DNA from 4 places in the Sphingobacterium sp. SRCM116780 genome. Region 4 is predicted to be linked to each of the others. Evidence: riboswitches for the same ligand, from Rfam matches in the RefSeq annotation. Region 4 holds a riboswitch; each other region holds the start of a gene.
The links. Region 4 has a riboswitch for S-adenosylmethionine ahead of LZQ00_RS09460 (hypothetical protein). Riboswitches for the same ligand answer to the same signal wherever they lie in the genome.

Region 1 (4,480 bases), 2.0 Mb from region 4:
ATCTTCTAAAGCTGAAGCTAAGAAAACAGCATTGGCTGCTGAAGCTAAGAAAAAAGCAGACAAAGCTGCTGCTATTGCTGCTAAAAATGCTCCAGTTGCAGAGGAAACTCCTGCAGAAGAAACTGAAGCTCCAGCGACAGAAGAAACTGAAGGATAATTTTCTATTCATACAGTATCAAGAAAGCCGGTTCATTATGATCCGGCTTTTTTTGAATCATGATTGAAAGGCATACACCTAAAAAATCTTTCAATCTTGTATTTATATTTTTAAATTTGCCTTTTCAATTAAGAACATGACAATAGAAGAAAGTTTTTATATCGGTTATATTAGTAAAACTCGTGGATTAAAAGGAGAGCTCCAACTTTTTTTTGAATTTGAAGATTATCAAGATTTAGACTTTGATGTCCTATTTGTTGAAGTCAATAAAAAACTAGTACCCTATTTTGTTGACAATATCAAGTACCAAACAAATAGCACGGCCTACTTGAACTTGGAGGATGTAGATCATATTGACAAAGCACAACCCTTAGTACGTAAGAAAATCTATCTTCCCAATGATAAAATGCCAGAACGAGATCCGGAAGATTTTAGGTATACGGATCTGATCGGGTATCTTGTTATTGACGAGACACATGGTGAGTTGGGGGAGATTACGCATGTACAAGAAATGCCACAACAATTTATCGCAACCGTAGATTTTAACGATAAGGAATTGATGTTCCCTTTAAATGACGACCTGATATTGGGAATTGATCCCGAAGAAGAAGTTTTGGAAGTCGATCTACCAGAAGGATTGGTCGAGCTGTACAAAGAAATATAAACGGAAAGAACCATTTTAGTAAAAAAGAAGAGTTGCTATAGTTATTGCTGTAGCAACTCTTCTTTTTTAGGGAGAACAAACTTGTAATAATTATAAAAAGAATTATCTTTATTGTCAAGAATAACCTAGCCATTATGAAAGTATACATGCCGATTTTGATGTTCCTGTTTTCCTCATGCTCTTTTTTTGGCGGAAGTAAAACAATACCCAAGGGAAACTATCAAGTTATCTGTGGTTACACTGAAAAAAGCTACCTGGAACATAAGAGAGACGACATAAATAGTATCGATTGTCGTATAGCATGCGAATATCCAAGTTATCATCGATCTTTTTTGTCATTAAAAGATGATCATCATTATATCCTTGCGATAGATGATGTGTTATTACATGGTCAATACACATTTGACGATGATAAAATTATATTGGAAGATGAAAATAACGAATCTTTTCCATTAGAAATTATGCAAACAGAAGTAGGCTTTGTCCAATTAAAGGGAGATTTTTCAAATTTTAATTCGATTCGATTACCCAATAGTGGTAAACTATATATCAATCTTGCTTTAGATGAAACAGCAGAACGAGAGAAACCAAGTAAATTTGATATAACGATCAATGAATGGCGTCATATTCCAACACAACTGGAGAATGAACAGCAGGTAAAACAACGAGCTTTAAACTTTTTAGATTATTCAATTGCATACTTTCAACACATTAGCAATTCAGGGATTTATAATGATTTTAAAATAGACGCCATTGAATCCCCGATTATATATGGTTCAAATGGGATAGCTTTGAAAGAATGGGCTGATGTTCCATTATTTTGGAAAGAATTATATTTTAACGATAACAATGCTCGAGTAGCTTATGATTACTTATCTCAAGGATTTAAAAAAGGTGAGCGCGTAAAATACGGAATAAAGGGTAGTTTATTAGTGAGTTTCTATCTAAAAGACTTGCGAAATACGCTTGGTACTTTATAGTAACTGCATTATATTGAGCATTTTTGATGTTTTTTGAAGCAAATTGCGATAAGATGAAGCACTATTTTTAACAAGCTTGTTAATATTATTTTGATTATTTACTTCTATTACCGATATTAGCCGATGCTTATAGAGAAAGGCAGAGGGACTAGACCCAATGAAGCCTTAGCAACCTGTTAATTTACAAGGTGCTACATTCTACCCCAACTCAGAGATGGGAAAGATAAGTTGAAACAAGTTTACTTGTGCATTTCGATTTAAGCCAACCAAATCACATTTAAAAGAAATTAATGAAAATCGTTGATCATATCAATAATGCCAAAGGAAATACGTTGTTTTCTTTTGAGTTGTTGCCACCAGCAAAAGGACAAGGTATCCAGAGTATTTTTAAAACAATGGATGCACTTATGGAATTCAAGCCTCCTTTTATCGATGTGACTTATCATAGAGAAGATTATCTCTATAAGAAGCACGAAAGCGGTTTATTAGAGCGTGTCGCTTATCGCAAACGCCCTGGTACAGTAGCGATCTGTGCGGCTATTATGAATAAGTATAAAGTCGATGCAGTACCGCATCTTATCTGCGGAGGTTTCACAAAAGAGGAAACGGAAAACGCATTAATCGACTTGAACTTCTTGGGTATCGACAATGTATTGGTCTTGAGAGGGGATGCTCGAAAAGGGGATGCCGATTTCATTCCTACTGAAGGAGGTCATGCATTTGCAACGGATCTATTGCAGCAAGTTGCGGATATGAATCAAGGTCAGTACCTACATGAAGATATCGTAAGTTCAGAAAAGACAAACTTTTGTATTGGGGTTGCAGGTTATCCGGAAAAACATTTTGAAGCCCCGAACTTTAATACAGACTTCAAATGGTTGAAGAAAAAAGTAGAAATGGGTGCTGAATTTATTGTAACTCAAATGTTCTTCAATGTGGAAAAATATAAAGAGTTTGTCACCAAATGCAGAGAAAATGGTATTCATGTTCCTATTATACCAGGATTAAAACCCTTGACAACAAAAAAGCAACTAATCACATTACCTAAGATTTTCCATTTGGATATTCCAGAAGAATTAAGTGAAGCAGTATCTGCGTGTAAAAATAATGCAGATGTACGACAGGTAGGTGAGGAGTGGTTAGTGGAACAATGTAGAGAGTTAATTAAGTTTGGTGCACCTGTTTTGCATTTTTATACCATGAGTAACCCAGGTCCAACAAAGAGTATTGTAGAAAAATTATTTTAACATATTTGAATATTATAAAAAGAGCCTGTTATCGAGCTATAACAGGCTCTTTTTATGTGTTGTAAATTTTTTGTTAAAAAAGGTTAATCGGTATAAAATGAAATCCCCTTTTGTTATATTTAGTTAAAAATCAGTTTACAATTTGATTTATCGTTTAACCAAATATAACTTTTAGCAACAATGAACTATACGAAAGTGAATAACACCTTAGGCTGGGTATGTGCCATCTTGGCAACATTAGTTTTTAGTATGACGGCCGAAAGGACGACCAGTTGGTGGGATACAGGCGAATTTATTGCCTCAGCTTATAAACTTCAGATTGTTCATCAACCTGGAGCACCCTTATTTCTGATGTTGCAGAACATATTTTCAAATTTCGCTTTAGGTCATGTATCGCAGATTGCCTTTTGGATGAATATCGGTTCTGCTGTTTGCAGTGGTCTGACCGTTATGTTTTTATTTTGGACCATTACAGCTCTAGCTAAAAAAATTACCCATTCCGATGATCAACCCGTTGATAAAAATCAGCTTATTAAAATAATGGGAGCAGGTGTGGTTGGAGCTTTAGCTTACAGTTTCTCCGATACATTTTGGTATTCAGCAGTGGAATCCGAAGTCTATGCCATGTCCTCCTTATGTACAGCAGTCGTATTTTGGGCAATCCTGAAATGGGAGGCACGTGCAGATAAACCACAAGCAGATCGTTGGCTCATTGTCATTGCTTACGTAATAGGACTTTCAATTGGGGTTCATCTATTGAACCTATTGGTTATTCCAGCGATAGCACTCATTATTTATTTCAAGAAAACCGAACGAGCGACTTTCTGGGGGATCAGTAAAGCCATGTTAATTGGGCTTGGAATTTTAGCCTTTATCCTTTGGGGCGTGATCCAATACCTCATTAAATTTGCTGCTAAGTTTGATCTATTCTTTGTCAATACCATTGGATTCGGATTCGGTTCAGGTATATTGATTTTCGCAGTATTGATGATTGCAGCATTAATTTATGGCATCCACTACTCCATCAAAAAGGGGAAAGTTGTTTTGAATACAGCCCTTTTAGCAACCTGTTTTATACTATTGGGGTATAGCTCTTTCACCATGGTGTTGCTTCGAGCAGAAGCCAACCCCTCACTAAACAATAATGACCCTGAAAATGTCTTCTCTTTTTTAGGATATTTGAGTCGGGAGCAGTATGAATCAGAACCATTGGTAAAAGGCCCATACTTTGATTCAAATCCAATAGATGTTAATGAACGCGTTGATTATAGAAAAGACAGCCATCAATATACTGCAATAAAAAGATCATCAAGCTATCAATTTGATCGAGAGACGATCTTCCCAAGAATTTATAGTCAAAAACCATATCATCAATATTTTTATAAAGGATATTTAGGCATTGAAGAAGGAAGACAAGCAAATTTTACAGATA
Region 2 (4,480 bases), 1.2 Mb from region 4:
TTACTGGACCCGTTAACATCCCTTTTACTGGACGGTTCGTTAATGTTTGTGCATATGAAGACCAACGAACAGTCATATCAGCAGGACGGTAAACATCACCATAAATAACTGGAGGTTTCACACAACGAGAACCATATGATTGTACCCAACCATTTTTAGTGAAGGCATAACCTGCTAATTGCTCACCAAAGTATTCAACCATGTCATTACGTTCGAATTCGCCATGAACCAATACATCGATATCCAATTGCTCTTGAAGACGGATTGTTCTTTCTGTTTCTTCAGCGATTTCTTTATCGTATTGTTCTTGGGAGATCGCACCTTTTTTCAAGTCAGCTCTCCATTTACGAACATCTTTTGTTTGCGGGAAAGAACCAATTGTTGTTGTTGGGAATGCAGGAAGGTTAAATTTCGCTTGTTGTGCTTCTTTACGAGCTAAGAATGTAGAAGTACGTTTTGCATCATCATCTGTGATATTAGCAGTACGCTCTTTCACTTCTGGTTTGTGAATTAAAGAAGAAGTACGGCGATCTTCAGCAGCAGCTTTATTTGCTTCAAAACGTTCAGCAGTTTTTGCATCTACTTCACCTTCCGCTAAGACTGCTAAATCTTTTACTTCCGCTAATTTTTGTTTCGCGAATGCCAACCAGTTTTTAACTTCTTTAGGTAATGATTCTTCGTTATCCTCATTATCTAAGTCAAAAGGAACATGTAATAAAGAACTAGAAGGTCCTACTAAAACACGGTCTTTACCCAAAGCATCAACTGCTTTTTTGATTTGTCCTAAAGATTTTACGTAATCATTTTTCCAAATGTTACGACCTTCAACAACACCTAATGAAAGCGTTAATGAAGCTGGAACTTTAGCTAATATCGTATCAAGTTGGTTTTCACCTCTTACTAAGTCAACATGAAGTGCATAAACAGGTAAGTTTAATGCAGTCTCTTCGTTGTCACGTAAAGCCTCGAAATAAGTTGTTATAATAATTTTGATGTCTTTCGCTGCTGCAGCTAATTTTGTGAATACACTTGTGTATAAAGCACGTGTTGCAGCATCAATATCTAAAGCTAAGAAAGGCTCGTCAATCTGTACATATTTTGCACCAGCAGCAGCCAATTTACCTAAGATTTCTTCATATACAGGAACCAATTTGTCGATCAAATCGATACGGTTGAAACCCGTTTCTTTTTCTTTACCTAACAATAAGTAAGTGATTGGGCCGATTAAAACAGGTTTAGTTTCTATACCCAAAGATTTAGCTTCATTATATTCATTTAAGAATTTTTCTGAAGTCAATTTAAATTCTTGATTTTTTACAAATTCAGGAACAATATAATGGTAGTTTGTATCAAACCATTTTGTCATCTCCATAGCTGTTACATCCACACCATCTTGTTGGAAACCACGAGCCATTGCAAAGTAAAGGTCTAAATTGTATCCTTTATCTTCATTGTTCAAAAGAGATTGATATTGTGCAGGAATAGCACCTAAAGTTAATGTCAAGTCTAAAACTTGGTCATAAAACGAAAAGTCATTTGATGGAATCAAATCGATGCCAGCATCTTTTTGAGTTTTCCAGTTGCCCTCACGGATTTTTTGACCAGCCTGCAATAATTCTTGCGCGCTGATTTTTTTAGCCCAATATGCTTCATTGGCTTTTTTCAACTCGCGGAAGGCACCTACACGTGGGTAACCTAAGTTGTTCGTTAGTAACATAAATATGATATTATTTTATTTGTTCAACCTTAACGAGGCAAGAAAATAGAAGGGTTTGTTATCTGAAATAAAAAACGATCAAAAATTCTTGAATCTATTATACTAAATTTTTCGATTGCTTTTTAGAGAGGAGGGCACAAGGTATAGTTTTGTGTCTGGCTTATCATTCCCGAATTAATCAGGGTAGAATGTAGCACCTTGTCAAAGGACAGGTTGCTAAGGCTTCAATGGGTCTATTCCCTCTGCCTTTCTCTATAAGCGCTGTAAATATCGGAATTACTTTTATAAAAACAAATTTTTTTTAATTTTTAGAAACGATCTTATAGTCTAAGCAACGAAAATACGATCAACAGGTTAGGTTTTTCTTTCTAAACAGAAATATGGATAGGATAGAAGGAGGAGAATATTGTCACGCATTAAAACTGAAAACTTGTCACAAGACCAGCTTGTTTTCCATTATAAAACGGAGCGACCATTGTTAAAGAAGTGGATGTGTTCGACTGTAAATGTTTATCCACTAAAGGTAACAACCAATAAGCAATCTTGGTACCCATCATACCAATACCTGCGCCCATGGCAACATCGGAAAACCAATGTTTGTGGTTGTACATTCTCAGATAGCCTGTTCCTGCAGCGATCGTGTAACCGGCAATTCCATACCAAATAGATTGGTCTTTATACTCTTGCCATAACATTTCAGCACCAGTAAAAGCTACTGCAGTATGTCCTGAAGGAAAGGATTCTTGATCAGCAAGATCAGGTCTCCAAGTTGGGGTTGTATGTTTAATGGCGTAAACTGTTGACAAGGTAATGGCATGTGAAACAGCACTAACAAATAAACGTTCTTTAAAATTGTGCTTACTTTTTACACCAATTAGATCAAGACCATATACCGCAGCAGAAGGAATAAATAGCGTTACATTATCGATCTTGAATGTCTTTGACGGATCATTGTTAATCCCATCGTTTATCTGCTCATTTTTATGCTTTAAATAAGGGCTGTTCAAGGAGATAATTCCATATGTCATCAAAGCCGCTGGTACGACAATTTGCTTATAAGGTATTTTTTGAAAGATCGTTTGATGAGCAATAGAATCGTTGACAACAATGTTTTCTTGTGCATAAACCTCTAGACCGATAAAGCCTAAACATAAATAAAGAAAGATAACAAAGGATAATTTTATTTTCATATTGGGATATTAATAGATGGGAGATTTGAAACTTTTTATTTGTCTCATATCTTGTGTCTCATATCTAGAAAAGAGATGCTGATACATCTCTTTTTAGCTTACTAATAATTTGTAACCTTTGCCATGCACATTAACAATTTCAACTTTAGGATCATCTCGAAGATACTTACGTAACTTACTTAAAAAAACATCCATACTTCTCCCAGTGAAGTAGTTGTCATCATGCCATATTTTTAACAATGCCTCCTCTCGAGTTAAGACATCATTTTTCTTTAAACAAAGTAGTCGAAGTAATTCAGCCTCTTTTGTCGATAGCTTTTGTTGAAGTCCTTTGTGGGCAATTTGTTGACTCGTATAATCGAAGAAATATTCACCGATTTCAAATTTATCGCTGACAACCTGATCATCTTTTTCTCTTACTATGCGTTTGAGTAAAGCATTGATGCGTAGTAGAAGTTCTTCGACACGAAAAGGTTTGATAATATAATCATCCCCACCAAGTTCAAAAGCTTCCGTCTTATCTTCCATCATGCCTTTCGCGGTAGCGAAAATAATAGGAGTTGTATTGTTTATTTTTCTTATTTCTCGACCTACAGTAAAGCCATCTTTTTTTGGCATCATGACATCCAGGATGCAAAGATCATATGTGCTTTTGCGAAACTGATTCACAGCCTCTTCACCATCAGTGCAAAGTGTGACATCAAATTTACCTTTAAGTTCTAAATAATCTTTTAATAAATCCCCTAAGTTTGGATCGTCTTCTGCTAATAGTATCTTCTGCATATTCTTCTGTTTTTGTTCGAATATTGATGATAATATACGAAATTTAATATCTTTTTTAATTTTTAATTTTTATAGGCAGCGTAATATCAAACTGCGTGCCCTTATCCTTATCACTTTTTACAGTGATTTTTCCATTCATTCTTTTGATGATGTCATACACATAAGAAAGCCCCAAGCCAAAACCTTTTACATTATGAATGTTTCCTGTAGGAATGCGATAAAACTGATCAAATATTTTTAGTAAATAGTCTTTCGACATCCCAATACCGTTATCAATGATCGAGATTTGAATATTATCTTTGGAATTTTTTGTTTTTACAATGATATGTGGATTTTCCTTGCTGTATTTGATGGCGTTGTCAACCAAATTGAAAAAAACGTTCGACAGATGAAGCTCATCTCCAACAACAACATCGTTTTTTGCGTCTAAATGATGTTCAAAAATACCACCAACCTTTTGCAATTGGAGTTGCATGCTATCGAGTACTGCTGATAATAAGTCATTGATATGAATAGCAGTTTTTTCTAGTTTCAAGGTTTCTTTCTCCAGACGGGCAATATCTAAAACACGTTCAATATGATTTCCCAACCGCACATTTTCATCGTAGATGATATTTGCTAAACGTTTCACTCTTCGCTCATCAGAAATGATCTCCGGATCGCGTAAAGATTCACTAGCAATCATAATAGTCGCAACAGGAGTTTTGAATTCATGCGTCATATTATTAATGAAATCAGTCTTCATTTCTGAAACTTTTTTCTGTCTAAATATAATCAAGAGGGTATAGGC
Region 3 (4,480 bases), 480 kb from region 4:
CAGGGCATTTAAAGTATTATAAACAGGATTTAACATATCTCCTACAGGAAGATTGATACTACGACCTCCTTGTGCTTCTGTATAGGTAATATCAACATTAACGGAAGGTAAATATAAAGATTTAGCAACCTGTAGTCCATTTAATGCTTTTTGAAGTGATAAATTCTTTTGTTGTATGATCAAATTACTATCCAACCCATGCTGGACATAATTTTGCAACACCTCATCTTGCGCTTTAGCTGGTTCTATCAATAAAAAAATACAACATATAATAGGAACAAAACGATAATAAATCTTCATTATTAACAGTGTTTTTTATTTTAAATTATTTTGTTGATTCCATGTAATGTGTATACAATCGATATACATCATCTATAATTTGTTCGGTATTTTTTTTAGCGCTAATTTCAGACAACAATTTGACCAAATGCCCAGAAATATAAATACTACATAGACCATGAACAGTTGTCCAGGCTTGCAATGCAACAGTCAAACTATCATCACCTAAAAAATAGCCTTTTGATTGACAAGCGATTACAGTTTGTAACAAAAAACTAAAGACATCATCTCCTTCTTCCCATTGTCCACCCATACAATGGTGATCTAAAAACTCCATTGGTTCTTTGGTTACAAACATCAATTCGTAAAAATCTGGATGACTAATCGCAAATTTGATATAAGATTTTCCAATCGCTTTTAGGCGTTCAAAAGGATCTTCTACATATTCCAAAGCAAAAAACATTTCCTTCATCATATTAAAACCCTCTTGATGTAGCGCATATACAATGTCACTTTTATCTTTGTAATACAGATAGATAGTTGTTGGACTTATGTCTAGTTTGGCTGCAATTTTACGAATGGATGTCGCATTATAACCATCTTGAGCGAAAAGTTTTTTTGCCTCTTCCAGGATACGCTTACGCAAATCGACCTTATCTTTCATTTTCTTTGATTCTATAGTTAATCGTTATTCAAATATACTTAACACTGTTAATATTTCAAAATTTATACTCCTATTTTTCAATAAAAGTACTACCTCATCGTTTTACAATGTTTTAAACAAATAATTCAAAATTATTTTGGTTTATTAAATTCAAGACCTATATTTGCACTGTACTTCAAATAGAAATACATCTAATCAACACCTTTCTTTTTTGGTCTTGATTTATAAAGAAGTGGCGAGAGACTGGCTCAATGACCCACTGGCAACCTTCAAAATACGTTTGAAAAGGTGCCAATTCCTGTCCAAAGCAATATTACTTTGGAGCATATAAATGAAACGACAATGATGATTACATTACAACAAAATAAGACGACTAGTCCAAAAGTTAACGTAAACTGTAGCACGGTTACATCTTCATGTATTCGAATGTGTTCGCACATGTTTACATTGTCTTGTTAATCAATCTTATTTTTTAAAAATTTTATTGTTTGCAAGTACATATCCATGTGCGAAGCCTTATCCAAAAGTTTTCTTAACAAATTTTCAACCAATTAATTAGAACTACAATGTCTGATAATAAAAATCTTAAATTCGAAACACTTCAAGTGCATGCAGGTCAAGTTGCGGATCCAACAACTGGTTCGCGTGCTGTTCCTATATATCAAACAAGCTCCTATGTATTTGAAAATGCAGAGCACGGAGCGAATCTATTTGCTCTAAAGCAATTTGGCAACATCTATACACGTTTGCAGAACCCAACTACGGATGTTTTTGAGAAACGGGTAGCTGCACTAGAAGGTGGTGTAGCTGCTTTGGCAGTTGCTTCAGGTCAAGCTGCACAATTTATTGCTCTTAATAATATTTTAGAAGCGGGTGACAACTTTATTTCAAGCAGCAACATCTATGGGGGTACTTACAATCAGTTTAAAGTTGCTTTCAAAAGATTAGGTATTGAAGTCCGATTTACCCAAGAAACAACAGCTGAAGAATTCGAGGCGCTAATCAATGAGAAGACAAAGGCTTTATTTTTGGAAACTATTGGAAATCCGAGCTATGATATCCCTGATTTTGACAAAATAGCTGCTGTTGCTAGAAAGCATGATATCCCTCTTATCGTTGACAATACTTTTGGGGCTGCCGGTTATTTATTTAAGCCATTGGAACACGGTGCTGCAGTAGTAGTAGCGTCCGCTACAAAATGGATTGGTGGCCATGGTACTAGCCTTGGAGGTGTTATTGTTGATGGTGGCACATACAATTGGGGCAATGGTAAATTCAAGCAATTTTCTGAACCTTCGGATGGCTATCATGGATTAATTTTTTCTGATGTATTTGGTATTCATGGTCCTTTTGGGAATATTCAGTTTGCCATCCGCGCTCGCGTGGAAGGTCTTCGCGATTTTGGTCCTGCTATTTCACCCTTCAATTCTTTTCAATTAATACAAGGATTAGAAACATTATCATTACGTGTTCAACGTCATGTAGACAATACTTTAGAGGTTGCAAAATGGCTTGAAGCACATCCTCAAGTAGAAAAAGTAAATTACCCTGGTTTGAAAAGCTCTCCTAGCTATGGGAATGCTCAAAAATATTTAAAGAATGGATACGGTGCTGTCCTCTCCTTTCAAATCAAAGGTGATCCTACAAAAGCTAATGATTTTATCGATAGTCTTGAATTAATAAGTCATCTGGCAAATGTGGGTGATACAAAATCATTAATCATTCACCCAGCAGCGACAACACATCAACAATTAAGTGAAGAAGAGCAAAAAACTGCTGGTGTATTTCCTGGTTTACTTCGTTTATCTGTTGGTATTGAACATATTGATGATATCAAAGAAGATTTACAACAGGCTTTTGATAAGATAAAATAGATTAACATAGATCCGGAGAGTATTTTTATAAGAAAAAGGGAGCATGAGTATCAACACATATCAATACAAAGAAACCTTTACATTTGAAAATGGAGAGGAAATCAATAACCTTGAAATTGCTTATCATACTTATGGAAGATTAAATGCTGACCACAGCAATGTTGTTTGGGTATGCCATGCGTTAACTGCCAATTCAGATGTTTTGGATTGGTGGCCAGGATTATTTGGTGAACATGATTTGTTTAATCCAAGGGATCACTTTATTGTATGTGCTAATGTTATCGGATCCGGCTACGGGAGTACAGGCCCCTTGAGTATTGACCAGAAAACAGGTCTACCTTTTTATCTGTCTTTCCCTACATTTACGATCCGCGATTTAGTGAAAGCACATCAATTACTTGCGGATCACCTGGAAATCAAACAGCTTCAAGTGCTTATTGGTGGTTCTTTAGGTGGGCAACAGGCATTAGAATGGGCGGTATCCAATACCATGATTATCAAAAATCTAATTGCTATTGGCACAAATGCGGCGCATTCACCTTGGGGCATTGCATTTAATGAAAGTCAAAGACTTGCCATTACAACAGATCGTACATTTTATGCCAACCAGGCTGATGGTGGTTTAAAAGGATTAAAAGCAGCTCGTTCTATTGCCCTATTATCGTACAGGACTTACGATACCTATGGGGCAACACAATTAGAAGATTCGAATGAAAAAATAAGTGATTATAAAGCTGCATCTTATCAAAACTATCAAGGAGAAAAATTTAGTAAACGTTTCAATGCTTATAGCTATTGGTACTTAACTAAAGCGATGGATAGCCATAATCTAGGCAGAGGGCGTATTTCAATTGAAGATACACTTCGAAAAATTCAATGTCCGACATTGGTAATTGCCGTATCTACGGATAATTTATTCCCAACGGATGAACAAAAATTTATTGCTAAATATATTCCTAAGGCTACTTATTTTGAAATAGAATCTTTCTATGGACACGATGGCTTTTTAATCGAAACAAAGATTCTTTCGAAAGGAATTTCAAATTTTTTAAATAAAAAAACAATAACTGATGAAGCATATTCATCTTTAAACTAACATTATATAAAGCGTAAAACCAGCATGAGTAAAAAATTGACGATTGGAATGTTTGGATTCGGAGTTGTAGGACAAGGATTATATGACATTATCAAGACCAAAAATTTAAATTTAGAGATTAAAAAATTTGTCATCAAAAATGCTGACAAAAAAAGAACATTACCTGCAGAATTGTTTACAACAGATGCTGAAGTAATTCTTGGAGATCCAGAAATCAACACCGTAGTTGAATTGATCGACGATGCTGAGGCAGCTTATCTGTTAACAGTGCGTGCACTCAAATCAGGTAAGAATGTTGTTTCTGCAAACAAAAAAATGATTGCTACTCATTTAGAAGAATTGGCTTCTATTCAACAAGAGTATGGCACGAGCTTATTATATGAAGGTGCGGTATGTGGAAGTATTCCAATTATCCGTAATCTAGAAGAATATTATGATAATGAATTGCTACATGCTGTAACTGGTATTTTTAATGGATCATCTAATTTTATCCTTTCGAAGGTATTCAATGAAAATCAAGCTTATGGAGATGCATTAAAAGAAGCACAAGACTTAGGATTTGCAGAA
Region 4 (4,480 bases):
ATTTAAAAAATGGTAATCGCGAGATTATTTATATTCCAATGCGACATTTGGGTAAACGCAACTATTATGATTTTATTCAGCGGAAAGTAGATTCTTTGCAAAAAGAAGGATTCGTTGTTTTTTATGAAAGTATTGCTTACGAAGTAGATAGTGTTCAGCAGAGAGATGTATATGATCGGAAATTTAGAAAATTAGTTGGACATGTGGTAGGAAGTACAAAAGTCTATGAAAAAACTTCCGATACAACAAAAGTATTGATGGCTCCCATTTACAAAAATTTAGGAAGCAGAATTATTCAGCAACCCGAATATTCTTTTTTTAAAGTTGACTATAATACCGCAGTGGTTGCAGATATTCCCAAAAATGTTTTATTAGACGAGTATGAATATACGCATGGACCCATAGTTTTAGATGATTGTGATTGGAATACTCCTTTGAATAAGCCGTATACTTGTAAACCAATAAAAACAAAATGGAAGAACATTTTTAATAAAGACTTTATCATGAAAAGGAGAGAAGAAAATTTAGCAGCTTTAGTTGCAGATGCTTCACAACAAAAAATTCTGATTATGTTTGGAGGCGCACATTATAAAGGTTTCTTGAAATGTTTACAAGAACGCAATCATGCTTGGAAAATTATAAAATAATTAAACATGGAAAAATTATTTATTATCATTTTGGTGCCTGTTGTTATATACTTAGTTTACTATTTATTAAATAAAACAGAAAAAAATAGTAAAGCTATTCGGAAGGTGTTAAGTCAAGAAGGTAAAGCTATTTTATCAAAAGAAGTGCATTATTATCAATCTCTGAATGATCAGGATAAAATTGAATTCGAAGAACGTTGTTTAAAATTTTTAGATCATGTAGCTGTTGAAGGCGTGGGCATAGATATCTCTTTAAAAGACTATATGTTAGTTGCCGCAAGTGCTATTATTCCTGTCTTTGCTTTTAAAAATTGGGAGTACTCCAATTTAACAACGGTATTGTTATACCCTAATACATTCAACCAAGATTACCAATTTGAGGGCTCAAGTGATAGAAAGATTTTAGGCATGGTAGGAGAAGGGGCGATGAATGGTCAAATGATTTTATCTAAATCGGCTCTAGAGGCAGGATTTTTAAATACTACAGATGCACAAAATACGGCTATTCATGAATTTGTTCATTTGTTAGATAAGACCGACGGTGAAGTTGACGGTCTACCTTCATTTTTAGTAGATCATACCTATACCTTAGCCTGGTTAGAAATGATTAGAAAAGAAATAAAAAAGATCGGAGAAGGAAAATCAGATATTGATCCTTATGGCGTAACAAATAGAGCTGAATTCTTTGCCGTAGCATCAGAATATTTTTTTGAAAATCCAGATCGGTTAAAAGCGCATCATCCAGAATTATACAAAGCTTTAAGCGAAGTCTTTAAACAAGATTTGACTTTTTCTTAAGAGTTAGATGACTTTGTAGACAACACATGGCTTTGGAAAGCTTTTCCTGTAGCTTCCATACTATTCATAAGTAGGGGTAAAGCAGTGTATAAGTAGGGGCTAAGTAGAGACTAAGCAGGGATGAAGCGTACATAGTGCGTTAAAAGTATACCTATAACGTACTATCAACGCACTTAGTACGCTCTTACCAGTTCCAAATATTGTGCTCTCTTGAATAACGCTTTTGCTACGCTTATACCCTGGAGTATCCTTGCTTAGGGACCGAATCAAGAACAGATGGGTTTTTATGGAAACAACAAGTATTGTTCCCAGTTTGGCTGATATGATGAAGATCCCTGAAAAATAACGGTTATGTTGGAGTAAAGAACATGCTTTGTCATATAGCATCGAAAGATTTCTTCAAAAACAAAATCTTTCGATGCTTATTCCAAGCGCAAAGCTTGTTAATTCTCAAGGGGAATCAAGGTGTTTCCGACAAGCTGTATGCGAATCAATCTGATTGCAGTAAGTCCCTCATCAAGTTTCTCCACTAAAGTAGAGATATCGATATTACGTCTTTTAAACTCTTGAATCAGGGCTACTTTTAACCGACCTAAAATTTCAACTTCTTGTAACGTATGCACATAAAAATTATGTTCCTGCACGAGTTGCTCGTCATTAAAAGATTCAAATCTTTTTAAAATGTTTTCGTTGTTGTTTTGAATTTGTGTTGCCATACAATTTTAATAGTTAAAGGTAAAAACCTTGATGATTAAATTGTACTCAGGATCTTTGCATGGGTGCTTGCTCATGTTTATTTTGGATGATACCCGTATTAATCTACCACCGTGGTGTCTACACTCGGTTGGTATCGTTTTTCACGATTCTGAATACTATAACACAAATATAGAAAGGATAATTTAGAAAACAAATAATATCTATTGTTTTAATAGATATTATTTGTTTTTAACTCTTTTAATGATTTATATGGCCTCTAATAATTGTTTCTCATGTAATTCGAAGTATTGTCCCTTCAGATTCATTAATTCTTCATGTGATCCCTCTTCTGCAATTTTTCCTGCATCCAGAACAATTATTTTATCTGCATTCTTAATAGTAGAAACCCGGTGCGCAATAAAAACACAGGTTTTACCTTTCATAATACGACTTAACGAAGTCAAGATCTGTTCCTCTGTTTTTGTATCTACAGCAGATAAACAATCATCAAATATAAGTATTTTTGGTTCTTTGATTAAAGCCCGAGCGATTGAAACACGTTGTTTTTGTCCTCCAGATAAAGTAATGCCACGTTCTCCGACAGAAGTCTCAAAACCCTCTTCAAATCCCATGATGTTATCATACACTGCAGCATCTTTAGCCGCTTGTTCTACTTGCTCTTGTGTAAATTGATCTACACCAAATGCAATATTATTACTAATCGTGTCTGAAAAAAGAAATACTTCCTGAGGTACAAATCCAGTTTGTTGTCTTAAATCCTGAAAATCCAGTTCCTGGATAGGTGTATTGTCGTATTTAATAACACCCTTATCGATATCAAACATTCGTAGTAATAAATTGGCGAGTGTTGATTTACCTGATCCGGTTTTTCCAATAATAGCTAATGTCTTTCCTGCAGGAATATGAAAAGATAGATTTTTAATGGCCTGAATACCCGTCTCTGGATAGGTAAATGATATATCCTCCACTTTTAGATCTCCTGTAAGTTCCTTCTTTGTGTTTCCGTTTATAATTGGAGAAGTTGTATTTAAGAATTCATTAATTCTTTTTTGAGAAGCGGATGCACGTTGTACAAGAGATGTTACCCAAGCTAAGGACATCGCAGGAAAAGTCAACTGATTGACATAGATAATAAATTCTGCAATATTCCCAGCAGTTATCGTTCCTTTGGCAACCTCTAGTCCACCAATATAAATGGTTATAATCGTACTTAGACCAATAAGCAACAGAATCAATGGGAAAAATACAGCCTGTATTTTCACAAGAGATAAAGCTGTATTTCGATAGATTGTACTTTCTTTTTCAAAAGAATCCATCTTATATTTTTCTCGATTATACGTCTTGATCACCCTTATTCCTGCAAAGTTCTCTTGTACAAAAGAAGCTAATCTAGCCAATTGCTTTTGAATTTTTTCACTTCTTTTATTGATGATCTTATTGACAAACAAGATGATAACAGAAAGTATAGGGATAGGAATTAATGCATATGTGGCTAGTTTAGCGTTGACATCATACATCGCATAAATGACCATAATAGATAAGACAATTGTGTTGATTGCATACATAATAGCAGGGCCAAGGTAATTCCGAACCTGATTCACATCTTCAGTTGCCCTACTCATGAGATCACCTGTATTATTGCGTCTAAAAAATGCGAAATCTAATTTTTGATAATGCTGATAGATTTCATTTTTTAAATCATACTCAATATGCCTAGATGTCAATATGATGGTCTGACGCATCATGAAAAGAAAAATACCTCTGAGTAATGAAAGTAGCAAAACTACCCCTCCAAAGAAAAGGAGACTAGACCCGAATACTTTATATATAAGTTCTTGTCTTTCAAATCCATTATAAAGTTTATATAAATAGATGTTTTCTTGAACTAAGTCAAAGGCTTCGCGAATTACTTTAGCAGGAAGGATACCAAAATAATTAGAAATGATAACGAAAATGACACCAGGAATTAATTTCCAACGGTACTTGTAAAAGTATTTATTTAAGTAGGATAGCTCTTTCATATAATAGTACAAATGTAAAATTTATTCAGCATTTAATTTTCTAAATTGAAACTTATACTGTCACATCGATTTCATAAGTTTTAGAATTCTTTTGAAAGAAAAATTTAGTGTGAAATATATTTTTTACTTTTGTCCCTTTATTACCATAAATAAAACTTGAAGCAGAATTTTATGTCAGCATCTCAAACACCAATTTTCGAATTATTGGGCCAATTTGGTCACCAGAATTTGTTTTTTTGTAATGATGAATTAGTAGGTTTGAAAGCAATTGTTGCGATTCACGATACTACATTAGGG

Region 1: it holds a riboswitch for S-adenosylmethionine, as region 4 does, so the genes downstream of both, metF (methylenetetrahydrofolate reductase [NAD(P)H]) here and LZQ00_RS09460 (hypothetical protein) in region 4, are expected to answer to the same signal.
Region 2: it holds a riboswitch for S-adenosylmethionine, as region 4 does, so the genes downstream of both, metE (5-methyltetrahydropteroyltriglutamate--homocysteine S-methyltransferase) here and LZQ00_RS09460 (hypothetical protein) in region 4, are expected to answer to the same signal.
Region 3: it holds a riboswitch for S-adenosylmethionine, as region 4 does, so the genes downstream of both, LZQ00_RS07450 (O-acetylhomoserine aminocarboxypropyltransferase/cysteine synthase family protein) here and LZQ00_RS09460 (hypothetical protein) in region 4, are expected to answer to the same signal.

What each region holds. Positions count from the first base shown of each region.
Region 1 is NZ_CP090446.1:4,162,214-4,166,693, forward strand. Features, by position in the region: gene LZQ00_RS17950 (30S ribosomal protein S16) at 1-157, shown strand, start outside; gene rimM (ribosome maturation factor RimM) at 294-821, shown strand; gene LZQ00_RS17960 (hypothetical protein) at 956-1,801, shown strand; SAM riboswitch class I at 1,926-2,031, shown strand; gene metF (methylenetetrahydrofolate reductase [NAD(P)H]) at 2,092-3,048, shown strand; gene LZQ00_RS17970 (DUF2723 domain-containing protein) at 3,229-4,480, shown strand, end outside.
Region 2 is NZ_CP090446.1:3,391,246-3,395,725, reverse strand. Features, by position in the region: gene metE (5-methyltetrahydropteroyltriglutamate--homocysteine S-methyltransferase) at 1-1,717, opposite strand, end outside; SAM riboswitch class I at 1,875-1,978, opposite strand; gene LZQ00_RS14590 (phosphatase PAP2 family protein) at 2,134-2,907, opposite strand; gene LZQ00_RS14585 (response regulator transcription factor) at 3,001-3,690, opposite strand; gene LZQ00_RS14580 (sensor histidine kinase) at 3,746-4,480, opposite strand, start outside.
Region 3 is NZ_CP090446.1:1,688,057-1,692,536, forward strand. Features, by position in the region: gene LZQ00_RS07440 (TolC family protein) at 1-300, opposite strand, end outside; gene LZQ00_RS07445 (TetR/AcrR family transcriptional regulator) at 326-943, opposite strand; SAM riboswitch class I at 1,163-1,277, shown strand; gene LZQ00_RS07450 (O-acetylhomoserine aminocarboxypropyltransferase/cysteine synthase family protein) at 1,510-2,817, shown strand; gene metX (homoserine O-acetyltransferase family protein) at 2,861-3,913, shown strand; gene LZQ00_RS07460 (homoserine dehydrogenase) at 3,938-4,480, shown strand, end outside.
Region 4 is NZ_CP090446.1:2,172,352-2,176,831, reverse strand. Features, by position in the region: gene LZQ00_RS09470 (hypothetical protein) at 1-647, shown strand, start outside; gene LZQ00_RS09465 (zinc-dependent peptidase) at 654-1,445, shown strand; gene LZQ00_RS09460 (hypothetical protein) at 1,889-2,161, opposite strand; SAM-I-IV-variant riboswitch at 2,230-2,323, opposite strand; gene LZQ00_RS09455 (ABC transporter ATP-binding protein) at 2,408-4,183, opposite strand; gene LZQ00_RS09450 (Glu/Leu/Phe/Val family dehydrogenase) at 4,355-4,480, shown strand, end outside.